One region of the Paenibacillus sp. FSL M7-0896 genome, then DNA from elsewhere that is predicted to be linked to it. Evidence: riboswitches for the same ligand, from Rfam matches in the RefSeq annotation. Region 1 holds a riboswitch; each other region holds the start of a gene.

Evidence for each region. A riboswitch is a leader RNA that binds a small molecule or an ion and turns the genes downstream of it on or off. The one in region 1 is predicted to bind cyclic di-AMP.
Region 2: linked by a shared signal. The riboswitch ahead of MKY12_RS01135 (hypothetical protein) and the one ahead of MKY12_RS32490 (C40 family peptidase) in region 1 are both predicted to bind cyclic di-AMP.
Region 3: linked by a shared signal. The riboswitch ahead of MKY12_RS15825 (APC family permease) and the one ahead of MKY12_RS32490 (C40 family peptidase) in region 1 are both predicted to bind cyclic di-AMP.

What each region holds. Positions count from the first base shown of each region.
Region 1 covers NZ_CP150250.1:7,456,699-7,463,947, forward strand. The annotation lists gene motB (flagellar motor protein MotB) at 41-862, opposite strand; gene motA (flagellar motor stator protein MotA) at 846-1,646, opposite strand; gene MKY12_RS32470 (hypothetical protein) at 1,850-2,143, shown strand; gene MKY12_RS32475 (4a-hydroxytetrahydrobiopterin dehydratase) at 2,355-2,630, shown strand; gene MKY12_RS32480 (cytochrome c) at 2,762-3,118, opposite strand; gene MKY12_RS32485 (GNAT family N-acetyltransferase) at 3,246-3,731, opposite strand; gene MKY12_RS32490 (C40 family peptidase) at 3,978-4,469, opposite strand; cyclic di-AMP (ydaO/yuaA leader) riboswitch at 4,474-4,616, opposite strand; gene MKY12_RS32495 (C40 family peptidase) at 5,005-5,433, opposite strand; cyclic di-AMP (ydaO/yuaA leader) riboswitch at 5,491-5,629, opposite strand; gene MKY12_RS32500 (hypothetical protein) at 5,841-6,674, opposite strand; gene MKY12_RS32505 (M1 family aminopeptidase) at 6,684-7,249, opposite strand, start outside.
Region 2 covers NZ_CP150250.1:257,857-265,105, reverse strand. The annotation lists gene MKY12_RS01145 (glutaredoxin family protein) at 1-24, shown strand, start outside; gene MKY12_RS01140 (WD40 repeat domain-containing protein) at 132-1,469, shown strand; cyclic di-AMP (ydaO/yuaA leader) riboswitch at 1,709-1,878, shown strand; gene MKY12_RS01135 (hypothetical protein) at 2,013-2,468, shown strand; gene MKY12_RS01130 (hypothetical protein) at 2,934-3,131, opposite strand; gene MKY12_RS01125 (family 43 glycosylhydrolase) at 3,246-4,904, opposite strand; gene MKY12_RS01120 (AraC family transcriptional regulator) at 5,053-5,937, shown strand; gene MKY12_RS01115 (hypothetical protein) at 6,004-6,303, opposite strand; gene MKY12_RS01110 (hypothetical protein) at 7,079-7,249, shown strand, end outside.
Region 3 covers NZ_CP150250.1:3,742,836-3,750,084, forward strand. The annotation lists gene MKY12_RS15815 (iron ABC transporter permease) at 1-396, opposite strand, end outside; gene MKY12_RS15820 (ABC transporter substrate-binding protein) at 548-1,585, opposite strand; gene MKY12_RS15825 (APC family permease) at 1,760-3,577, opposite strand; cyclic di-AMP (ydaO/yuaA leader) riboswitch at 3,706-3,865, opposite strand; gene MKY12_RS15830 (disulfide oxidoreductase) at 4,092-4,526, opposite strand; gene MKY12_RS15835 (thioredoxin domain-containing protein) at 4,523-5,287, opposite strand; gene MKY12_RS15840 (ATP-binding protein) at 5,381-7,249, opposite strand, start outside.

The sequences.
Region 1 (7,249 bases):
GTAGGGCCGTTCGAAGCAGCTCTTATTTGTTTCCTTACTATCAGGGAGCTGTTACATTAGAGACATCCGTTGTCTCCGCAGCAGCGTCCTTATATTTACGCAGGATGGATACTTCTACCCGGCGGTTCTTGGCCCGCCCGGCAGCCGTAGCATTGCTAGCGATGGGATGATATTCGCCAGAGCCGGTCGGGCTGAACTTCGTCGGGTCCAGGTTGGGATTCAGCAGCAGAATCTTCATGAACTCAAGGGCACGATCTACACTAAGATCCCAGTTCGAGGAGTACGTGCTGTTGGAGATCGGAACATTATCGGTATGCCCCTGCACCAATACTTCATAATCAGGGAATTGCTGCAGCATCGTTGAGATCGACTTGGCCAACTGGCGGGATTCATCTTTCACTACAGCCTGTCCCGAAGCGAAGAGGGCATTGTCGCTAATCGTGATCATCAGCTGGGACTGATTCAGCTTGGTGCTAAGCAAGTCAGTCATTCCGTTGTTCTTGATGTACTGGTCGAACTGCTTCTTCAGCTTCTCCAGATCCTCCTGCTCCTTGGCACGGAGCTTGGACAGATCGGAGGTGCCGGTGTTCTTGGAGATCACGCTGTTCATTTTATCCTGCTTGCCCTGGTCCAGCTGGGTGCTGGTCGGAGAATCCGACCGGTACTCCAGGACGCCGCCGCCGCCGCTGAGCGCTGAATTGAAGGCTTCAGCCATTTGCTGGAACTTCACGGCGTCCGTAGCGCTCATGGCGTACATAACAAGGAACAGAGCAACCAGCAAGGTCATCAGGTCGGAATAGGGAAGCAGCCAGGATTCATCGGCATGCTCTTCATGTTCCTCATGCCTAGTCTTTTTGCTCACTGGAAGCCCCCTCCTTCTCGCTCAGCTTGGCACGCTCGGACGGAGTCAGGAAGACGGACAGCTTCTGGTTAATAGCTATGGTAGACACCCCGGACTGGATGGAGAGCAGACCCTCCACCATCATCAGGCGGACTTCAATCTCGCGTTTGGATATCCGCTTCAGCTTGTTGGCCATAGGGTGCCACATGACATAACCGGTGAATATCCCGAGCAGGGTTGCAATGAAGGCACCGGCAATCGCGTGGGCCAGGACGTCCATATTACTCATATCACCCAAGGCGGCAATCAGCCCGATAACAGCCCCGAGTACCCCTAGTGTAGGGGCATACATCCCGGCTTGGGAGAAGATCAAGGCTCCGGCTTTATGTCTGTCTTCAGTGGCATGAATATCTTCCATTAATACATCACGGACGAACTCCTGATCATTGCCGTCAATAATCATCCGCATGCCGTTTCGGAGGAAGTTATCTTCAATTTCATCGACATTGGACTCCAGAGCCAGCAGCCCTTCGCGGCGGGTAATGGATGCCCATTCCATGAACATGGTAATCAGTTCGGGCTTGCCGACCATCTTTTTCTTCGTAAACAGGATCTTCAACAGCTTAGGGAAATTCTTGACTTCCGACATCGGAAAGGCCATGAAGATGGAGGCAGCCGTGCCAAGAAAAATAATGACATAGGCAGCGGGGTTGTTCAAGCTTGCAAGTGGAGCATGCTTGAGTATCATCCCCCAGATTACTGCGATCAGACCAAACACCAGGCCTAGAATTGTTGAGATTTCCATTTATGCACCTCGTCCATGAGAATTAAGAAGTGATCGACTAACCGCGTAATTCGTCCTTGAACCGCGGGAGAACACTCTGTTCGTAACCAAATCACGTATATTCTTCTTTATCGACATCATTCCCTTTTTTGTGAAGTGATTTTTTCGGCTATAATAGATAAGGTAGGTTATTATTCATCAGCGAAGAAAACGGAGTGATTGATGTGGGAGTTAAGCATGGCAGGGATTACGGTGAAATTCTGGTTGAACTGACAGGAGCCGTTGGACGGATTACAGACGGGTACATTTTTTTTGAAATGGAGCCTGAAGAGTGGACGAATCTGCCGGAGGAATCGAGGCAGGAGGTCTGGGAGGCGCTTGCGGAAGACCTGTTCTACGCGCTGGGCAACGAGCCGGTCATTCAGGTGGGCAGCGGAGTTGTGATGTACGATAAAGAAACACACCGCATTAATATTCTGCTGGGCGATGAGGATCTGGCTTCGGTCGTTCTTGTATAAAGCAGGGGGAAAATGCGGCAGCGGGTTTGTCCCGGGCATCCGGCCATGTTAAAATTGGAAGTGGAGTACTAATTGCCGGGATGTCAGAATACATTTAATCAAAAATCTTTGGCCTGGCACATCCCTTGGACTTTCAGAAGCTGAGGGATGTTTTATTTGAAGGAGAAGAGCAGGCTGAAGGAACCGTTAACTTAGCAAGGGAGGAAACGAATTGCAATTAACTGAGGAACAACTGCAGGAGCAGATCGGCAAGCTTGAGGGCTGGAAGCTGGAGAGGGATAGGCTGGTGCGCAAATATATGTTCAGTGAATATATGAAGGGAATTGCCTTTGTGGATGAGGTAGCGACAATTTCGGAGGCCTTTGACCATCACCCGCATATCACCATTGATTACAAGACGGTTGTTCTGCGGCTGGCTGCAGATGTGGAGAAGCTTGATCTCCGCCAGGCGCATGAATTTAATGAGGCATTCGAGAAGACCCGCTAGAGGACAAGGCCCCTATGGAGACAACAGGAATATCTAATTAATAGAAATGCCCGTGCAAGGATCGTTCGTTATCCTCGTCACGGGCATTATACATTTAAAATGAGGAGCATGGTGTGAGTACAGGTTGCGGATTATTTCTTCTCGGCCAGCCATAGGGCTACATTCGCAATCTCTTCAGGGGCCAGCCTGTCTTTGAAGGGAGGCATCTGTCCGCGGCCCTTGGTGACTATGCTGAAGATCTGAGCTGCGTCATGCGAAGCGCCTTCCTGCTGCAGGCTGGGTCCCGCCCCGCCCTGAAGCTGGTCTCCGTGGCAGGAGATACAATTGGCCTTCACTGTGGCTTCTGCGCCCGCAGCGTCCAGCACAACCTCCGGCATGGTCGGCTTGTTCTGCTCCGCCACCTCGGATTTACCGGGTAGGGTAAACATTAAGATTACTGCAAAGGCACAGGCGGCAAAAAACAAACCGCTCATGATCCATTTCTGCATCTGCATCCGTCCCTCCATGTAAGCTGCTGTCTCCATTATAGCGGATGGTGAAGCGTTATCATAGTATGTGTGTCAAAAAAATGAACACAAATGATCCATTTTTTGCAAAACTCTCTTGTCTCCGGTGCTATTCCTCATAGACCATGCAATAAAAAGGCTTATTACCGGTCGGAGTGCGGCGTTCATAGGTATCCGTTATGGTGAACCCGCATTTCTGGTAGGCGCGGATGGCGCGCTGGTTCCAGGTCAGCACCTCCAGGTCGATCTCACATTCCGGGTAACGCGACCGTGCTGCCTGCACAATAGCCTTCATGAACAGATGTCCCATTCCATGGCCGCACAGCTCGGGCCGCATTCCGACACCAAGCCGGACTACCCCCTCCATCGGAAAGAGCTGGGCGAAGCCGCACAGATCCCCCTCTCCATTCACAACCGATACATATTGCTCACTTCGCAGCTGCGGGTCTCCGAACTCCACGCCCAGCGCCTGCATCTGCTCCCAGGACACCCAGCCGTAAATATTATACGGCGGCTTGTAGCTCCACTCACAGATCTCAGCGGCATGCTGCGGCTCCATAGGCACCACGTAAAAGGTTAGCGGGGAGCTAATCATTGGGGGAGGCCTCCTTCCAAGGGACATAGATTCATTTCTTCTATTAATTATATACAAAAACAGCCAGTTTCGACGCAATTTCCTTACGGAAATGCAGAAACTTGACAAACGGCAAAATATATTTTCCGAAAGCGCAGAATCAGTGTTTTACAAATATAGAGAGGGGTAAGTAATTTTATAGACAAAAAAAGCCCTTCCCCAAGATTTCGGCAAAAATCTCGGAAAAGAGCGTTAGGTTACAAAGGATTATTGTACATCATCGTTGTCTTGGGAATCCGAAGCTACAGTCTTGTAGGCATCTGTACTCATGATTCGCTTGGCGCCAACGTAGCGGCTGACGTAATAGCTGTCACTCAGCGAACTGATGGTTACACCACGTGAGGAAGAGGCATGGGCGAATTCGCCGTCACCAACATAAATACCAACATGGGATATGCCCTTACCGCTTGTATTGAAGAATACAAGATCGCCCGGTCTCATCTCGTCACGGGACACGGCAGAGCCCATCTGATACTGGGAGCCGGATTGATGGGGCAGGTTAATGCCGATCTTATCAAAAACATACATTGTAAATCCGGAGCAATCAAACCCGTTAGTTGATGTACCGCCGGACACGTATTTGGTTCCGATGGCTTTGTCGATCACTTTATCCATTTTGGAATCCGCGAAAGCGCTTCCTGCTCCGATGGTGAAGATAATGGACAAGCTTAGTACTGCGGCTGCTAGCTTCTTCTTCAAAAGTAAATACCCCTTCCAATGCCTACGAGGTTAGCTTAAGGGTTCGGTTGAAGGTCCCCTATGACCCCTCTTAGAATAGGAGGTCAATTCACCCAAAGTGGTTCCCCCGTTTCCCTAATTCATTAGGGAACTCGGCACGACTGTTGATTAGGATTAGCGGTTCATTCAATACATGACAAAACCTTTGTTAAAATCGATTCAATAATTACAAAAATGTTACTAAAAACTCACTGCGATAATTGTAACAAAGACTAAGGCGCTTGGCAATCACTTATAACATATTAATGCATCTTTTTTGCTGTTTTTTAGAGTTATAGCCCTTTCCAAAGACTCATATCTATGCGCAGGGGTTAATTTATATGATTATTTCTTTGTTTTTGCAAGAAAATGCTGTTTCAAGGCTGCGAATTCAGTGTAAAAGGTAGAATAAGGAAAAGGAAAAACCCGGAAATGATTACGGCAATAATCATCCCGGGCTCGTATAAGTTACATTTAGTTGTTAGAGGCTGAAATATTCGGGGTATGCTTCAAGGGTTCAATCGTAAGCGACAGCTTGGTAGGCTGTTGTGCTCATTACTCGTTTGGCGCCAACGTAGCGGTTGGCCCAGTAGGACTGGCTCATCGAACTGATGGTTACACCACGTGAACTTGAGGACTGTGCGAACTTCCCGTTTCCAACATAAATACCGACATGGGACACTCCGTTACCCAGGGTGTTGAAGAACACGAGATCACCGGAACGCAGATTGCTCTTGGATACACTTGTTCCAACTTTGAACTGTGCTTTGGAGGTACGGGGCAAGGTAAGCCCGACATTCTTGAACACATACTTGGTAAATCCGGAACAGTCGAAGCCGCTGGTGGTTGTGCCCCCGGTTTTATACGACGTTCCAATGGTTTTTGAAATCACAGTATCCATCTTAGAATCTGCGAAGGCACTGCCCGCTCCGAGTGTGAATACCATCACAAGACCCAGCGCTGCTGCGGTGCATTTTTTCTTGAAATTCTGACTAATCAAAAGATGTACTCCTTCCAGGGCCTGCGAGGTTAGCTTAAGGATTCGGTAGAAGGTTCCCCTATGACCCCTCTAAAGCGAGATCAATTCACCCAAAATATGGTTCCCCCACTTCCCGGTGCAGGGAATTCGGCGTTTTATGCACCAGAACAGTGACTTATCGGTATTGCTTAAATTGCAAGAGTTACGGAATATTTTGCTTGAAAGATTACAACTTTGTTACTACTGGTACAGCCATCATTGTATCAGAGGATTTCCCCTTTTGCAAATGCTTTTGTCCTCCGTTCAAGCAAAAAAGAGTCCTGCTCCCTGATAAGGGGCTGTGACTCTCTTTAGTATGCCGCTTCAGCAGCTTATTATTGTGGAAATGATTTACTGGACCAAAGGTGGTACTGGGCAGCGATTCCCCACATATCGAACAGCGTGGAGGGCAGCGGAGCTGCCTGGCGGAGCATAAGGGCCGGCAATCCGGGATAGAACAGAGCAGAGGCGCTGCAGAGCAGAATTACGGCCAGGCTTCCCGCCCCCAGAACGATGGATATACCGATCGAAGGCAGCAGCATCTTCAGGCAGATCAGCAGTGAGGAGAACATGCCGGTACCGGCGGTATAGCCGAATTGCATATAGAGCAGAAGCTTGCGGACAAGGAAGAGATAGAGCAGCCAGCCCAGCACATAAGGCACCAGCTTCAGCAGAAGCTGGACATCGAGAACACCGCTGAGCAGATGACGGTACATACGCGGAAGCAGCCAAGAGAGCGGCAGGAGGGTTAGCGCCCATTCGATGAGGCTGAACACCAGCACCGGCAGCCCATATTTTCTCATTCCGGGAAAAAAGAACAGTCCCCGCGCTCCGTCGCGCTCCTGGTGAAGCTCGTGCAGCAGCCCTGCACGGATAAAGGGAGTCACCAGCAGCCTTAGCACTGTCAGCGCAAGCAGCAGCCACAGCCAGTGCTGGACGGCGGGGTCGGTGCGCAGCGCGGTCTGCCCCTCGATATAATACAGCAGCCTGCCTATTCCGCTGCCGCCGGCATTCGCATCCGGGTAGCGGAGCAGGACGGGGACAACCGCGCTTTTAATGAATTTGTACAGGAAATATCCCCAGAACAGCCGGTAGATAAATAGCAGAATCAATATATAGAATTGCTCTTTCATGCTGATCCAACCGCGGGCAATTGAACTTTTCACCATTCCTTCACCTCACCAGACAAGAGTTCCGAGCAGGGTTTCAAGCAGAGTTGATGCACTAAGCGTCCAGCGGGAGAGTGTACGCGGCTCAAGCTCCGCCATTCTGAAATTATTAAGATGCCTGCTCTCCAGCAGAATGGAATGCCCCGGATCGATCTCTGCGGAGACCAGCGGCGCTTTATACGCTAACTCAAAGGAAGTAGCCTTACCCTCGCCATTCCAGTATTGCTGCACCGTGTACCCGTCTGCGAAGGTGAATTTCACGGGAACATCGGGGTACAGGCTGCCCTTGTTGCTTACATCAACCACAGCGCTATAGCGGCTCCCCCCGCCGTCACTGTTGTCCCGTCTGACGGTGAGCCTGATATCGTCGACTGCGAAGTCGGGTGCCCCCCCGCTATAGACATACCGCTCAAAATACGTCTGCCAGGATTGCTTGGTCACTTTCTCCACAACCTTCTGGAAGTCGGCGGTGGACGGATGCTGGAAGCGGTATTTGCGGGCATAGGCGGCGAGGATGGCATCCATATTCTTGGTCCCGGCGATGCGTTCGATATCCTTCAGCACCAGCTTGCCCC
Region 2 (7,249 bases), 530 kb from region 1:
CTTATGGATGCTGCTGTTCTGTAATATACACAAAGGTGCTGTCCTCTCAACAGGAGCAGCGCCTTTTTTTTGCGATTCATCGATGGAATAATTGTATATTTATATATATCTGGACAAGGAGGATTGATCCTTTGAAGTGGCTACAGGATGAGCATGCCGCCAAATGGCGTGAAGAAGGACAGCGTTATGCGAGCGACGTTAATCAATTCGTACATAAAGGACTGACTGAAGGCTGGGACAAAGCGGGAAAAGAACCCGCAGAGGATACACGCGGGGGCCTCGCCGCCAAAATCTATAAGATGATTCGAGAAGCTAATGAGCACGGTGAGATTACTGAGCTGCGGGAGCAACTACCGGCGGCAACGTGGCCGCTCTCCGGGCACTTCCAGAAGGAGATGCAAGCAATTCGCGGTATTCATTTCATCAGTGATGATGCTCTGGTGTTCAGCACCGGCTCACCTTGGGAGAAGAATGTAGTTGTAGCAGTACATAAGGATGTTATTTCCGTATTCGACGAGTTTAGCCTGGTTGGGACATCTCCTGACAATCAGTTCTATGCACTCGCCGGAATTCAAGGCATTACCATTATGCAATCCATGAACAGCACTCTACAAGGAAAAGTTGTAGCAGATCTCTCATGGCGTGAGCTGAATGGCACGATTCAAGCGCTGGACCCGGAGTTTACTGTTTTGAACATAGACAGCCTGGATCAGGAGTTACCCTTGGAGCAAGTCATTCCTTTTAACGGGGGCCAAGCATTATTGCTTGTTACGAGCCAGGGGATTTTCCTGGTCCAGCAATCGCAGGAGAAGGAGAAGCTATGGGAGGTGAAGCTGCTGCATCCTGATCTCGAAGAATATAAAGCAGATGAGCTGGAGCATATTGACATTGACATGCCGCATGGTGCCGTCTCTCCGGATGGAAGATGGATTGCCTATGGCAGCCAGGGCAGTGATCATCTTTTATATGACACAACTTCAAGGCAGGTTCACTTATTCAATCCGGAATCCAGTTACCCGCACTATACTATATTTACGAAGGACCAGCACAGCGTGTGGTACAATGCCTGCCACTTCTATAATGGCGTTACCCTTACTGTGTCCCTTGAAGATGCGGAAGCAGGAAAGCTCTCGTACGATCAGGAATATCCGGTCGTTAACGAGGAAGCCCGGGTATATGCGGCGGCGGCACTGAAGGACGGTGTTGTCATTGGCGATGCCTATGGATACTTGAGGCTCATTGATGCAGAGGGGCGGGAGCTGTGGCGTTATTATGCCGGAAGCACCATTTCTGGATTAGCTGTCAATCCGGATGAGACCATACTGGCCGTGGGGACTTATGGAGGGATGCTGCATTTCCTGGACCTTCATGCCACTGAACGCAGCGACTATGAGATTACAACAGGAACCGTTCGTGAGATGAAGCGGATTATTGCCTGGAAGAATCAGAATGAGCCGCTTTGGTGGTGAGCTGATACATGGAGAACCCTTCTTCCCCACCGTCGTCTGCCAAAAATAAAAAACAGCGCTTGAGCGAGATAAATGGCAGATAATCTGCTACATATAGGTGTTTTGGCTTCCATTTGCTTAGCCATTCAGCCATTTGCTGAAAATAAGGCGAATAGCACTCTTTTCCATTTTTACAAACCCCCTCTGAAGAGAGTATGATTCGTGTTGAAAGCAAATGAATGCATTCATGAAAATGAGCATATGCATGCACGCTGAATTTCCGTCATGTGGAAAACGGGGGAACCATCCGGCCGTCAGGCCGACTTGGGGTGAATCCGAAGGAGAATGCCACGCGCAGGTCTCCGGCAGGTAGGGCGACTCTCACCGTCCGAATCCGACAGCTAACCTCGTAAGCGCCAAGAGAGAGCCCTGATCCGCCACGCTTTTGTGCCAGGCGTCTTAAGCCTGTTACCCACAACCGCAGGCAGAGGTCCTCCTCTGCCTGCGGTTTTTTGCGCGCTGGAATGAACTGCACAGTATAGATTCAGGAAGGAACGTGACCACATGCCTGACCCCTTATCGCCCAAACTAACCGCCGCTGCCGGATTCAACCACTACACCCAGCAATATAGCGGTCCCGTCTATGCGCTTAGCTGCCTGCTGCTGGAGCAAGGCGTCCGCGCCGAACAAGCTGCAACCGCCACCTTCGTGGCACTCCATCCACTATGGCTGAAGGGCCGCCTCTCAGGGGACGCCGCTGCTGCGGCTGCCTACAGAGAGTGCATCCGCCAGTGTGCCATGCTCGCCCACGACCGCAGCCGCTGCGCTTCTGCGCCGCTGAGCTGGGACGATCACGTTGCCAGTGCCTTATGGTACGGCATCCAGCTCCCCCTGTCCGACATCAGCCAGATTCTGGAGTGCAGCGTCCCCGAGCTCAAGGCCCGGCTCAGAGGAATACGCGAACAGATGGCAGCCGCCCATTCAGCCTTGCCTGCTGTGCACCGCCCTTCGGCAGGTTGAGACTGGGAATAATGCGGGATACGCGGGATATAGGAATGAGTGCGGCGGAATGAGTTGGATGTGGCGGAATTAGGGTACGGATGCGACAAAAGGAGATGGATAGCGGGCCATGCGGACTACAGATCCTCTATTTCGGCAAATGGGACCATTCCGAAGGCCATGCGGACTGAGAGGCGCTTAATTAACCCATTCCGCCTCATTTTGCGCTCCATACAGCCCTTTAAGGTCCTCTCAGTCCGTAACGGGGAGAAAATCGGTCTTTTTCACAAAATAAGGGCCGCTGAGTCCGCCTACAAAACAACATCCCCCCACAAAGCGGGGCTCTAACAAATAAAGCCGCAGCATCCGCCGCGACTTCGTCCTTGACTCTCAGCGCCAGCACCCGTACAGTACTTGGCCCATCTTACATAGCTCAATCATCCCATGCACTCATCCTGTCTCCACCAACCGTTCAGTACATAGAACTCAGCCCTTGCCCTTACCACCCTTGCCGCCCTTGGCGAACCGCCAAAAAGCCATACAGCAGCCGAGCAGGCCGGCTCCCAGCAGAAGGGTCTGTAACGCCCCCAGCCAAGTCGATTGATCCGACGGGATCAGGCTGCTGATAATAATCAGCAGGATCGAGGCCGCGACCAGCACGGGGGTTTGTCTACTTTTCTTCACAACACTTCACCACTCCTAAAGACTAATACTACTAAGGTACACCATCTCCGGCGTTTTCACCAGTTCACCACGGCTCCGGGCACACCCGGGCGGAAGAACGTATGGCGTCCTTGGCTAGTAATTCTTCACTCCATAGTAGTCAAAATCAGCGAAGGAGTCATGCTGGTGGGCATCAACGGAACCGATGAAATTGAACAAGCCTGTAAATCCGCCAATCTCCCCTGGCTCCCCGTTCACGCCTTCATCCGACAGATAGAGTACATCAATGTTTTCTACAAAAGCTTGCCAATCCCCGTTATCCCCGAAACGGTAAAGGATACTCGCGATGCCTGAATGATAGATAATCTTGAGCTCCGCTGTGTCTTCAGGGACTGGAATATAATGGTGGACCAGCTCAATGCGTTGCCCCAGCTTGGCCTGAAGTACGTATAGAACGGTGCCCTCTGATTCGGAGTGGGTCAAGTGAACGTACAGCCAATTATTCGAATCATAGTATAGCCCCAGACCGGCCGTTTCCGAGTAGTGATCGGGATGAAATTCCACCTTGGTTTGAACTTCATAATGAAGGGAAGTTGCGCGTGTGGCCATAATCGCCGGATGGATCTGCGAGAACAAAGAATTCTCTCCATGAATGCGTAAGTAACCCGGACGTTCAACCGTATTCACCCATGCCGCTTGCTGGTCCCGGTACGGAGTCAGAAAATGAAGATCATATTTCTCCTGATTAAAATCATCAAATACGTCATGAGAGATTCCATCGGCCTCTAATTCAACACCTGTCATCCCCTCAACTTCCATTTTCGCCACATTCGATCCTTCCTTCATTTCCAGCCAGCCATCCTCTGTCCAATGCATTTTTTGAATAGAGGTTTCACGGCCTAATGGATTTAAGAGCGTTCCTTCCACAGGCCGTGACATGAGATGAGCAATATACCATTCGCCTGTTTGAGTTTGCACTAATGAGCCGTGACCTGCTTTTTGCATAATTGAACTTGGATTATACATCTCAAAATGCCCGGCATCCGGATTACCAAGTGAAAATAGATGGCGTGGCGAGGAGGTGATGATCGGCTCCCCCGACGGATGCGGTTCATAGGGACCAAAAATATTCTCCGAACGTCCCAGCTCAACACCATGAGCATAACCCGTTCCGCCCGCAGCTAATAAAAGATAGTATTTATCTTTATACTTATAAATTTGCGGTGCTTCAGCACAGCCGCGGCTGGTGAAGCCTTGCGTGACCCGGTGCCACTTCCCAACCATTTTCCCCTCATTCAAATCAAATTCAGCGATCACAATATGTCCAGGCGCCTGATACCCTTCACGGGTCTCCCATTCAAGAATGGACACATAGTGCTTGCCATCTTCATCGTGGAAGAGCGCCGGATCGAAACCTATGGATGTCAGATAGATAGGCTCCGACCAGGGTCCATGGATATCTTCTGCCCACATGGCAGAGGAATCCGAGTTGAATTCACGGCCTGCCATGTTCAACATATGCGAATAAGCTAACCAGTACCGTTTCGCCCTAGAATCATAGGATAGATGCGGCGCCCAGATCCCGGCCGGAGTATTGGTCCCCCTCAAATTCACTTCACCTTTATTTAATACGGAGGCAGTCAGCTCCCAATTCGCTAAATCGGTTGATTTGAAAATTTGAACGCCGGGATTCCAATGGAACGTGGATGTCGCAATATAATACACATCATCCACTCTAATAATAGAGGGATCTGGTGCCATTCCAGGGATTATAGGATTATTAATCTTCGTCATTTCTCTGCTTCCCTTCGCTGTTTAGCCATATTATTTACCCTTTTCCTGTTGTCTATGTATATTATAATAACTACTAACGTACTTATGCGATGGGATGATTACGGCTAGATTTACCCAAATCAAAGGCAGGTGCTGCAAATTGGAACATATGAATAGCTATCTCACAGGTGCACAGACGCTGCTGCTGCCGCGCATTGATTGGAATATACGCTTTTTTGGCGCACATACACAGACCGTTCCTGCCGATTGGAGCATGACTACAGAATCCCACCATGCCTTTGAGATTCTAATTGTGCTGGATGGGGCTCAAGAGACTAGGATAGATCATGAACCATTCATTGTGAACAGTGATGATATTCTGCTGATTCCGCCTGGGTTCGAGCATACGAATAAATGCATTTCCGCTACATCGATGACCTATTTCTGCGCTCATTTTGATATAGACGAGCCTTCCTTACGGATGAGAATTATGAAGAACTGTGACTGGGTCTATAAGCCCTCCCATTTGTATCATAGCCAGCTGAAAAAATGCCTTCAAAAATGGATCGATATTCTGCATGAGCCTGAGTTGTCGTTCACCAAAGCGAAGCTAAAAGCACAAATGGTCTTGTTCGAGTTATTGGAGGTGCTTGTAGATATCCAGCCGGTACAGACGGGGATACATGCTAACGAATCCATGACCACTGCAAAGTATGCCAAAGAAATTGCCGAAGCCATCAAGAGAGCTTTTAAGAAAAATTGCACCCAGGGAAATTCAGATTACACCATTCACATCCAGCCCATCATTGCTTCGCTTGGGATCAGCCCCAACTACGGATTAGAGGTATTTCAAAAAATATATAAAATGTCGCCCCGTACCTATCTATCCGACTTAAAGCTGCAGGAAGCCAAAATACTACTCCAGCAGCCCAGGATATCTTTAAATGAGATTTCAAGTCGTTTAGGTTACAAGAACCTCTCTCACTTCAGCAGACAATTTAAAAGATGGACAGGAGTTAACCCCTCTGACTTTCGTAAAAATAATTGTGTATAGCAAACACCCATCTGCCTTTATGGGGCGGATGGGTGTTTTGTTGTTATGCCAATAAGTTATCGTTATTTAATTCTCCTTCAGCTCTTTAATCTCAGCAATGAGATGATTCAGCTTGTAACCGTTGGTATCCCTGGAGAAAGCTTTCATCTCTTCGCTCTGTCCCTGGAATGCAGATAGAACATAGTCACCATCAACTACATAATATGTCCCATAACGGGTGAAAGAGTAGCTTCCTTTTTGCTCTTCCCCTACCCCTTTTTTGATTGCAGCGACGATCTTCATTCCCGGCTTAAGTTCTGGTTCAATCCCCTTGAACTCAGAGTCATACTCCCTTGGCGAACCGCCAGAAGGCCATGCAGCAGCCAAGCAGTCCAACGCCCAGCAGAAGAGTCTGTAAGGCCCCCAGCTAAGCGGATTTATCCGATGGAATCAGGCTGCTGATAATAATTAACAGAATCGAGACCGCGACCAGCACGGGGGTTCGTCTACTTTTCTTCACAACAAGTCACCACTCCTAACTACTAATAGTACTAAGGTACACTATCTGACGGAGTTTAACCATAATGATTCATTGTAAACCAGAGAAACAAACCATGTAGGGATTCAAACCTTCCGACTCGGTTGTGTAGTGCCCCTCCGGATCTCCCCTTCATTCGCACATGTGGAAAAGCACGTCCGCCTCTCCTGGTGAATGGGCTTCCTACTGCCGCTTGTATCTGCAAGATACATCTTTAATTTTCTTTCAGAGTCAGTTCCTAGACGAGCTATGGCCTGTTAGAATTCTCGGAAATAGATGAACCCCATAAGATTGCGAGAAACAAGCTTCCCATAGCCTTCCTGATTATAAAATGTAACAAGGTTGTGTAGCGCTTCAGTCTACACATCTGAAAGGAGCCCATCCGCCAACCCGGCGTATGGGCTTTTGCTATTCAATTTCCTTTCAGTGCTTTAATTTCAGAAATCAGATGATCCAGTTTATATCCGTTCGTATCTCATGAGAAGGTTGATTTTATGTTTTTTCTCTATATTAGTTGATTTTAAAGGGTTACGATTCACTTTATTAAACATAAGCAAGAGACGTATCCCAGAAACATTAAAATGGGTCACTCAAGCTTAAATAAAAAAAAGGATGTGTTTATTTATGGCATTTACATGTACAACAAATGGAGGCGGAGTCGAGCTTTCAGCTTCAACGTTCGAGAATATCTATGGGAAATATGCTGACTGGGCAAGTTATAAGACGGGTGTTCCTTACGTAATGATTTTAATTATGTGGTTCCACGAGAGTGGAAAAGGGAAAAAAAATATTAAC
Region 3 (7,249 bases), 3.7 Mb from region 1:
TGGCGCGAAGGCAAAAGCCAGGGCCAGTCCAACGCCCGCACCTGCATTAAGACCAAGCAGTCCGGAATCCGCCAGCGGGTTGCGGGTCATCCCCTGCATAATCGCACCGGCAACGGCAAAACATGCGCCGACCAGCGCTCCTGCGGCAGCCCGGGGAATCCGCAGCTCCCGGATGACCTGATGCTGGGGCAGCTCCGGATTGAACCGGAACACCGCCTCCCATACGGTAGCCAGCCGGATATCCGCCGCACCGACCGATACGGATACCATCAGGCCGAAGACAATCGCTGCTATTCCCAGCACAAGAATAACAGCAGCGGCAAGCGGCCGCGACCGGACAGATGTGTTCCCTTCAACAGAAGGAGCTTGTAGAGCAGAATCTGTGGATGAAGCCATATGCCGTCTCCTTATCAGGATTATTAGGGAAATATAGATGATTATGATTCTCATTATCGCAAAGATATGAATATTGTTCAACTTAAAAAAGAGGCAGGCTTCTATATCCTGAGGATATAAAAGCCTGCACAATTCTCCGGCCGGTAAAGACCTATTTCACAAAACTGCTCAGAATATCATCGATGGTCTTGGAATTGGCTATAGGGCCGCTGTACAGCCAGCTGGTATCTTTGCCGAATTCATGAACATTCCCTGCCTTAACGGCCGGAATCCCTTTCCAGACTGCACCTTCTGTAATCTCAGCTCCGCTTGCCTTGTCACTATTCACCAGAATGATATGCTCTGCAGTCAGCTCAGATAATTTCTCCAGTGAAATCGGGTTCCACGGTGCTCTGGATTCTGCAGGAATGTCGGTCACGAGATTCGGGAGCTTCACTCCAAGATCGCCATACAATACCGCACCGCTGCTGCGGGTCTCATCTACAATGAAGAAATTCTTGGATACCAGCCACAGAACCGCTACTGAATCATCGCCGATTGCCGCAGATACAGCCGCTTTGGCCGAAGCCGCTTTCTGGTCATAGTCTGCAATAGCCTTCTCCGCTTCCGGTGTCTTATTGAGCAGCTCACCGATCTTGAGCAAGGCTGCGCGCCAGTCACTGCTGACCTCATCGCCGAGTACATAGGTTGGTGCAATCTTATTCAGCTGGTCATAAAGACCGTTCTGAACCGAGCCCTCCGACTGGACGATGTGGAAATCCGGCGTGAAGCTGGTAACGGCTTCAAGCGGCAGGTCATAGCTGATCGGCGGAACGTCCTTAAGCTCAGCAGCAAGGTAAGCCTGAGTACCGTTCTTCGTAGACCACTGGGCAACCGGAGTCACACCGAGTGCTACCAGATAATCCTCCAGATAAGAAGCAATTACACGCTGCGGATTAGCGGGAACGGTCACCTTATGTCCCATTGCATCCGTTACGGTCTTCTCCACAGCGGGTGCAGCAGTTGCTGCAGGTACCGCAGTGGCCTCCGCAGTCGCTTCTGCAGTTGCCGCAGGTGCGGTGCCTGCTCCACCGTTACTGCCTGCGTTGCTATTATTATTTCCGCAAGCGGACAGCAGCAGTGTTGTAGTCATAAGTCCGGCCACCGCCAGCTTCCCGCTTCTTGATCCTTGCAGGTTGAACGAAAACATTGAATACCCCTCCTGTATGTTACCCTCATGATTGGCAAAAGCTCTGTTACCTTCATCTTGTCTATACTGATGATATTGATTCTCATTCTCTATGTCAACCAATAACTTATAATAACGTAAAAACGGCCGCCTCCGCATTAAGCAGAAACAGCCGTCTTCCAATAATCTTCTATATTATTTATGCAGATGGAAAGGTACAGTCGCGATTACAATGTCCTTCTGATTCATCAGATAAGAGCGGATGAACAAGCTGGTCTGATTATGCAGCACCGCCTGCCACCAGTGCTTGGTCACGAATTGCGGAATCAGGACGGTAATATGATCCGTTGAAGAGGTCTTCCACTCTACTGTATCGATGAACTTCACCAGCGGGCGGATAATGCTGCGGTAGCGGGAGCGCAGGACGATCAGGCGTACGCCGGGGTTCCACTCCTCCCACTTCTGCTCCATCTTGTGAATCTCTTCTTCATCGAAGCCTACATATACAGCGACTACATTATCTGTCAATGACTTCGCATAGCTGATCGAATGCAGTACAGCACGAGTCACACCGGCGACCGGAACGACTACGGTGCTTCCTTTGATACAAGGCTTATCGGTAGCCGGGCAGATCCGCAGCTGATCGGCAATATTCATATAATGGCGGTGAATCCGGTGGAACACGATGATAACAGCCGGCAGGAAGATGAAGGCCATCCACACGCTGGAGAATTTAGTGATTATGAAAATCAGGGTGATCGTTAATGTAGTGAGCATCCCCACTGTATTGACGGCGAACTTGCTCTGCCAGCCTTTCGGCTTCGTTCTGTACCATTGGACCATCATGCCCAGCTGCGACAGCGTGAACGGAATGAATACCCCTACTGCATATAATGGAATGAGTCCTTCCGTATTCCCGTGAAACGCCGCCACCAGCACAGCCGACATGACACCGAGGAAAATAATACCGTTGGAGAAGCCCAGCCGGTCGCCGCGCACCATGAAGGCATGGGGCAGATATTTATCTTTGGCGAACATGAACGCCAGCAGCGGGAAGGCCGAGTACGCCGTATTGGCTGCCAGGAACAGGATAACCGCCGTAATCCCCTGAATGAAGAAGTACAGTCCGCCGCGGCCGAAGGTAGATTCGGTAATCTGTGAGACCACGGTGGCCTTCTCATCAGGCATGATACCGTACCAGTAAGCGAGCAGCGTAATACCTGTGAACATTACCCCGAGAATGAGGCCCATGAGCATCAGCGTTTTGGCTGCATTTTTCTCCGCGGGCGCTTTGAAGTTAGGAATGGCATTGGAGACCGCTTCTACCCCGGTCAGAGCCGAACAGCCGGAGCTGAAGGCCTTCAGCAGCAGGAACATACTCACGTTCGATACCGCCGAGCCAATCTCAGGAACATGGGCATGGGCGCCGCCGGTCATATATTTGAAGACCCCCGAGATGATGAGCACGAAGATGGAAACAACGAACAGATAGACCGGGATAGCGATGAAGGAGGCCGATTCGGTCACTCCCCGCAGGTTAACAATCGTTAAGAGCACGATAACAGATACCGCTATCAGAACACTATGATTATGCAGACTTGGAAAAGCTGAAGTGATTGCATCCGTCCCCGCCGAGGCACTTACCGCCACCGTCAGAATGTAATCCACCAGAAGAGAGCCGCCGGCCAGTAAGCCGGTATGAACCCCGAGGTTGGTTTTGGCTACAATATAAGCACCACCGCCCTGCGGATAAGCAAATATCGTCTGCCGGTAGGATAGAATCAGAATGGCCAGCAAGCCCAGTACGGCTAATGCAATTGGCAAAGAGTACCAGATAGCGGTGAACCCGGCGGCCACCAGTACAATCAGAATTTGTTCTGTTCCGTAGGCTACAGACGAGAGCGCATCAGAAGACAGGACAGCCAGTGCTTTCACCTTGGATAACTTTTCATGATCGAGTTCGTTCGACTTCATCGGACGCCCGATCAATAGTCGTTTTACCTTGCTTACCATTGTAGTAACAGTTCCTCTCTTGGTTAAGTTGAAACGGGTTTCCCTGCGCTGTTTTCATAAGTGGATTTCATAAATGCAGGCACCAAAATAAGCATACGGAAATGATCCGCATGCCTTAGTGTGCATGGTCATTATCCCACTAGTGGCTTACGAGGTTAGCTGGCGGATTCGGACTGTGGTAGCCCTACGGTTACAGGTCAAGTAGCCTGCCCCGATTCACCCCTTTTGGCCTTGGCCAAAGTGTGGTTCCCCCGTTTTTCCTTCCGGAAAATTCAGCGCATATTCAACTTCTCACAAGGACTAATATTAAGCTACAACACGTCTTCCGTAAAGCGTGGAAACAAATGAAAAAAGAATGAAAAGCACTCAAAACAACCAAATTCATCATCCGGTATGTCTTGATCTTTCATTCTCTTTCATTATCCCTTTACCACGTGATTTTACAGGGTTTTTGCATATTATTTTTCGCTAAAATTAAGGGTATTCTCTTCTCTTCCTTCTGCCCGTCAGCTTCTTACTCCGCAGGCTCCTCTTTGCGTCCTGTCCAGAGCAGAATGGAGATTAAGGCAAAGGCTATAAGTGCAAGCAGAGGGATCGTTATAAATCCGAACCAGTTCAGATAATCCTTGTTGCACGGTACGCCGATGGTACAGGGAAGCACCTTGCTGAGCGCCGGAATTTTCTGCTCCGCATAATGATATATGGAGATGCTGCCGCCGATCAGACTAAGGGGAAGCACATAAGGAATGATCCGCTTGTCCGCCCGGTAGGTGGCGATCCCCAGCAGGAACAGCTGCGGATACATGAAGATCCGCTGGAACCAGCATAGCTTACAGGGCTCGTAATTCAGTACCTCACTGAGATACAGGCTTCCTGCTACAGCAACCATACAGACGAACCAGGCCAAGTAGAGACAGTTACGCCGGCAGAAGGCAGAGAAGGCGGTCATTGGGCGGCCCCTGCTCCCGCTGCTACTGTTGCTGCCTGAATCTGGGCGTCAATCGCCTCCATATTGAAAGGCTCCTTCACCTTGATGCCGTTCACGTACAAGGATGGCGTATTCGTTACGCCCGTATCGGTGCCAAGCTGAATATCCCGCTCCAGCTCGCTTACGTAGGTACGCTCGTCAATGTCCTTGCGCAGCAGGTCGTAATCCACCGGCAGCTCCAGCTGCTTGGCGAGACTCACCAGGAAGTCAGGTGTAGCCCATTCCTTCTCTTCATTCCCCTGATTGGCATAGATCGCATCGAAATACTTCCAGAACGCTTCCTGGTTCTGATGATAGACCGATAGCGCTGCCAGGGAGGCCGTTCTGGAATCCGTACCGAGGAAGGCCAGATTCACGAAATAGAAGGCTGCTTTATTCTGATCGACATAGCCCTGAACGATCTGCGGCTTGATCACACCGGTGAACTGGGCGCAAGCCGGACATTTGAAATCGCCGAATTCCACAATTTTGACCGGAGCATCCTCCTTGCCAAGCCGCATCATTTCGCTGTAATTGAAGGCAACCGGCTTACTGTCTGTACCGGCAGGCGAAGAGTCCTTCGATGCCAGCATAAATAAGCCTACAAAAATAATAATGACGATGGCCACCGTACTCACGATCAGAATTCTCGTTTTCTGCTTCTGCTGCTCCTGCTCTGCCCTGCGCTTCTCCTGCTTGCTCATCTGGGGAGCCGTGACATTGTTCTTTTTTGTTTTGCTCAAAGAGAGTTCCTTTCCGTCCTCAGGACTATCGTGATAAAAGAATAGTTACTTTCAAATTATATAATGTTAACTCTCTTGTTGGCAATCGCTGTCTTATACGGCTTCATTCTCCTCCGCTGACTCCCCCTCCCCTGTATCCTTGCCGAAAAATACCTCCGGGGAATGCTCCTGCGACTGCAGCTTAATTCTGAAGAAGAATTGTGTGCCGCCCCCTTCTGCCGGTTCTGCCCAGATCTCTCCTTGCATCAGGTCTACAAGCTTCTTGCAGATCGCAAGGCCCAGACCCGTGCCGGGGTACTTACGGGTATGCGACCCGTCCACCTGCGAGAAGGACTGGAAGAGCAGCTGCAGCTTATCCGGTGAGATGCCAATGCCGGTGTCGCGCACCATGAATTGCAGCGCCTGAGCGGTCTCCCTGACGCCATAGGACTCCACCTTAACCGTTACCGTGCCGGATGGCGTGAATTTCACCGCATTGCCGATCAGGTTGATGAGAATCTGGCGGATACGCGCAGCATCCCCGGTGAACTTGTCAGGAAGCCCCTCCTCGATCAGAAGCTCCAGAGATAACGGCTTGTCTTGTGTGCTCACCATGAACAGGTCCATACAGCCCTGGAGCAGCGCCTTCAGCCCGAAAGAATCCTTGTTCAGCGAGAGGGCATCCGCCTCCAGCCGGGAGATGTCGAGAATATCGCTCATCACATGCAGCAGAGCATGGCTGCTTGTACTCTGAAGCCGCAGGAGCTCCAGATGCTCAGGATTGCTGATCTCCTCGGACAGCAGCTGGTTGACGCCGATAATGCCGTTCAGCGGCGTGCGGATTTCATGGCTCATGGTGGCGAGGAACTCGCTTTTCATCGTCACCGCACTCTCCGCGGTATCCCTGGCCTCCAGCAGCTCATACTGATACTTCATCAGGGCAGTCACATCCTCGGCCACAATATAGACCCACTGCTCCGTATGATGCAGCAAAGGAAAGACGGTGACACTACAGATCAGCTGCTCCCCGCCTTTGCTCCGTACCTTCAGCTCCAGCTTGGAGGACTGCCCCCGTGAAGCGCGCGTTATGGCATCCCGTACGGCAGCTTCATCCCGTTCGCTGTATAGTATCGCCTTATAATTCCCCAGTTCTTCGCTGCTATATCCGGTAATGTCCCGCAGAGCAGGATTAGCACTGATTATCTTCTTACGGGCAGGATCAATGCAGATTACCATATCAGGGTTATGCTCGAACAGCGCAGTATACCGCTGCTCATTGAAGGCGGCTGACTGGAGTACCCGCTGCCGGTCCCTGTACAACAGAGCAAGGACGATCGACACAATGAACAGGAAGGAGCCGCAGAGGATCATTCCCAGTATCGAATCCTGCAAATAGAGCACGTGCGCGGCTGCACTGGACGGTTCTCCTGGAGAGAATGAAGCGCCCGCCATGGCAGCGTAATGGATGCCTGTGAACGCGCCGGTCAGGGTCAGGACAAGCAGCAGCTTTTTGAAGCTGAACATATTGTAGGCCTGCTCCAGCCACTTCGGATCGTAGGAAGCGGTGACCACCGGAACGATCAGGGCGAATAATACCGCCATTATAATTGAGAAAGCGCCTTGCTCATACGTTGCCGTAAGTCTCATCGACAGAATTCCGCTGAAATGCATAATCAGGATGCCGCTGCTGAACAAGAGGCCGCCCAGAGCCAGATAGACCCTGCTGCGGGTGTGCGGGTTATTCAGCATAGCTAACAGCATATAAGAAGCTGCCACGGGAATCACTAGAGAGAACGCCAGTAGCGGCAGATTATACGATACCGGAACGGCCATATCCATTGCACGCATCCCGATGAAATGCATGCTCCACAGGCCTGTGCCAAGCACCAGGGAGATGAGCAGGATGAACCGGGAGCTCCGCTGGCCGCGAAGCAGACGTTCCGTCAGATCGAGCGCCGTGAAGCAGGAGAGAAAGGCTATCGC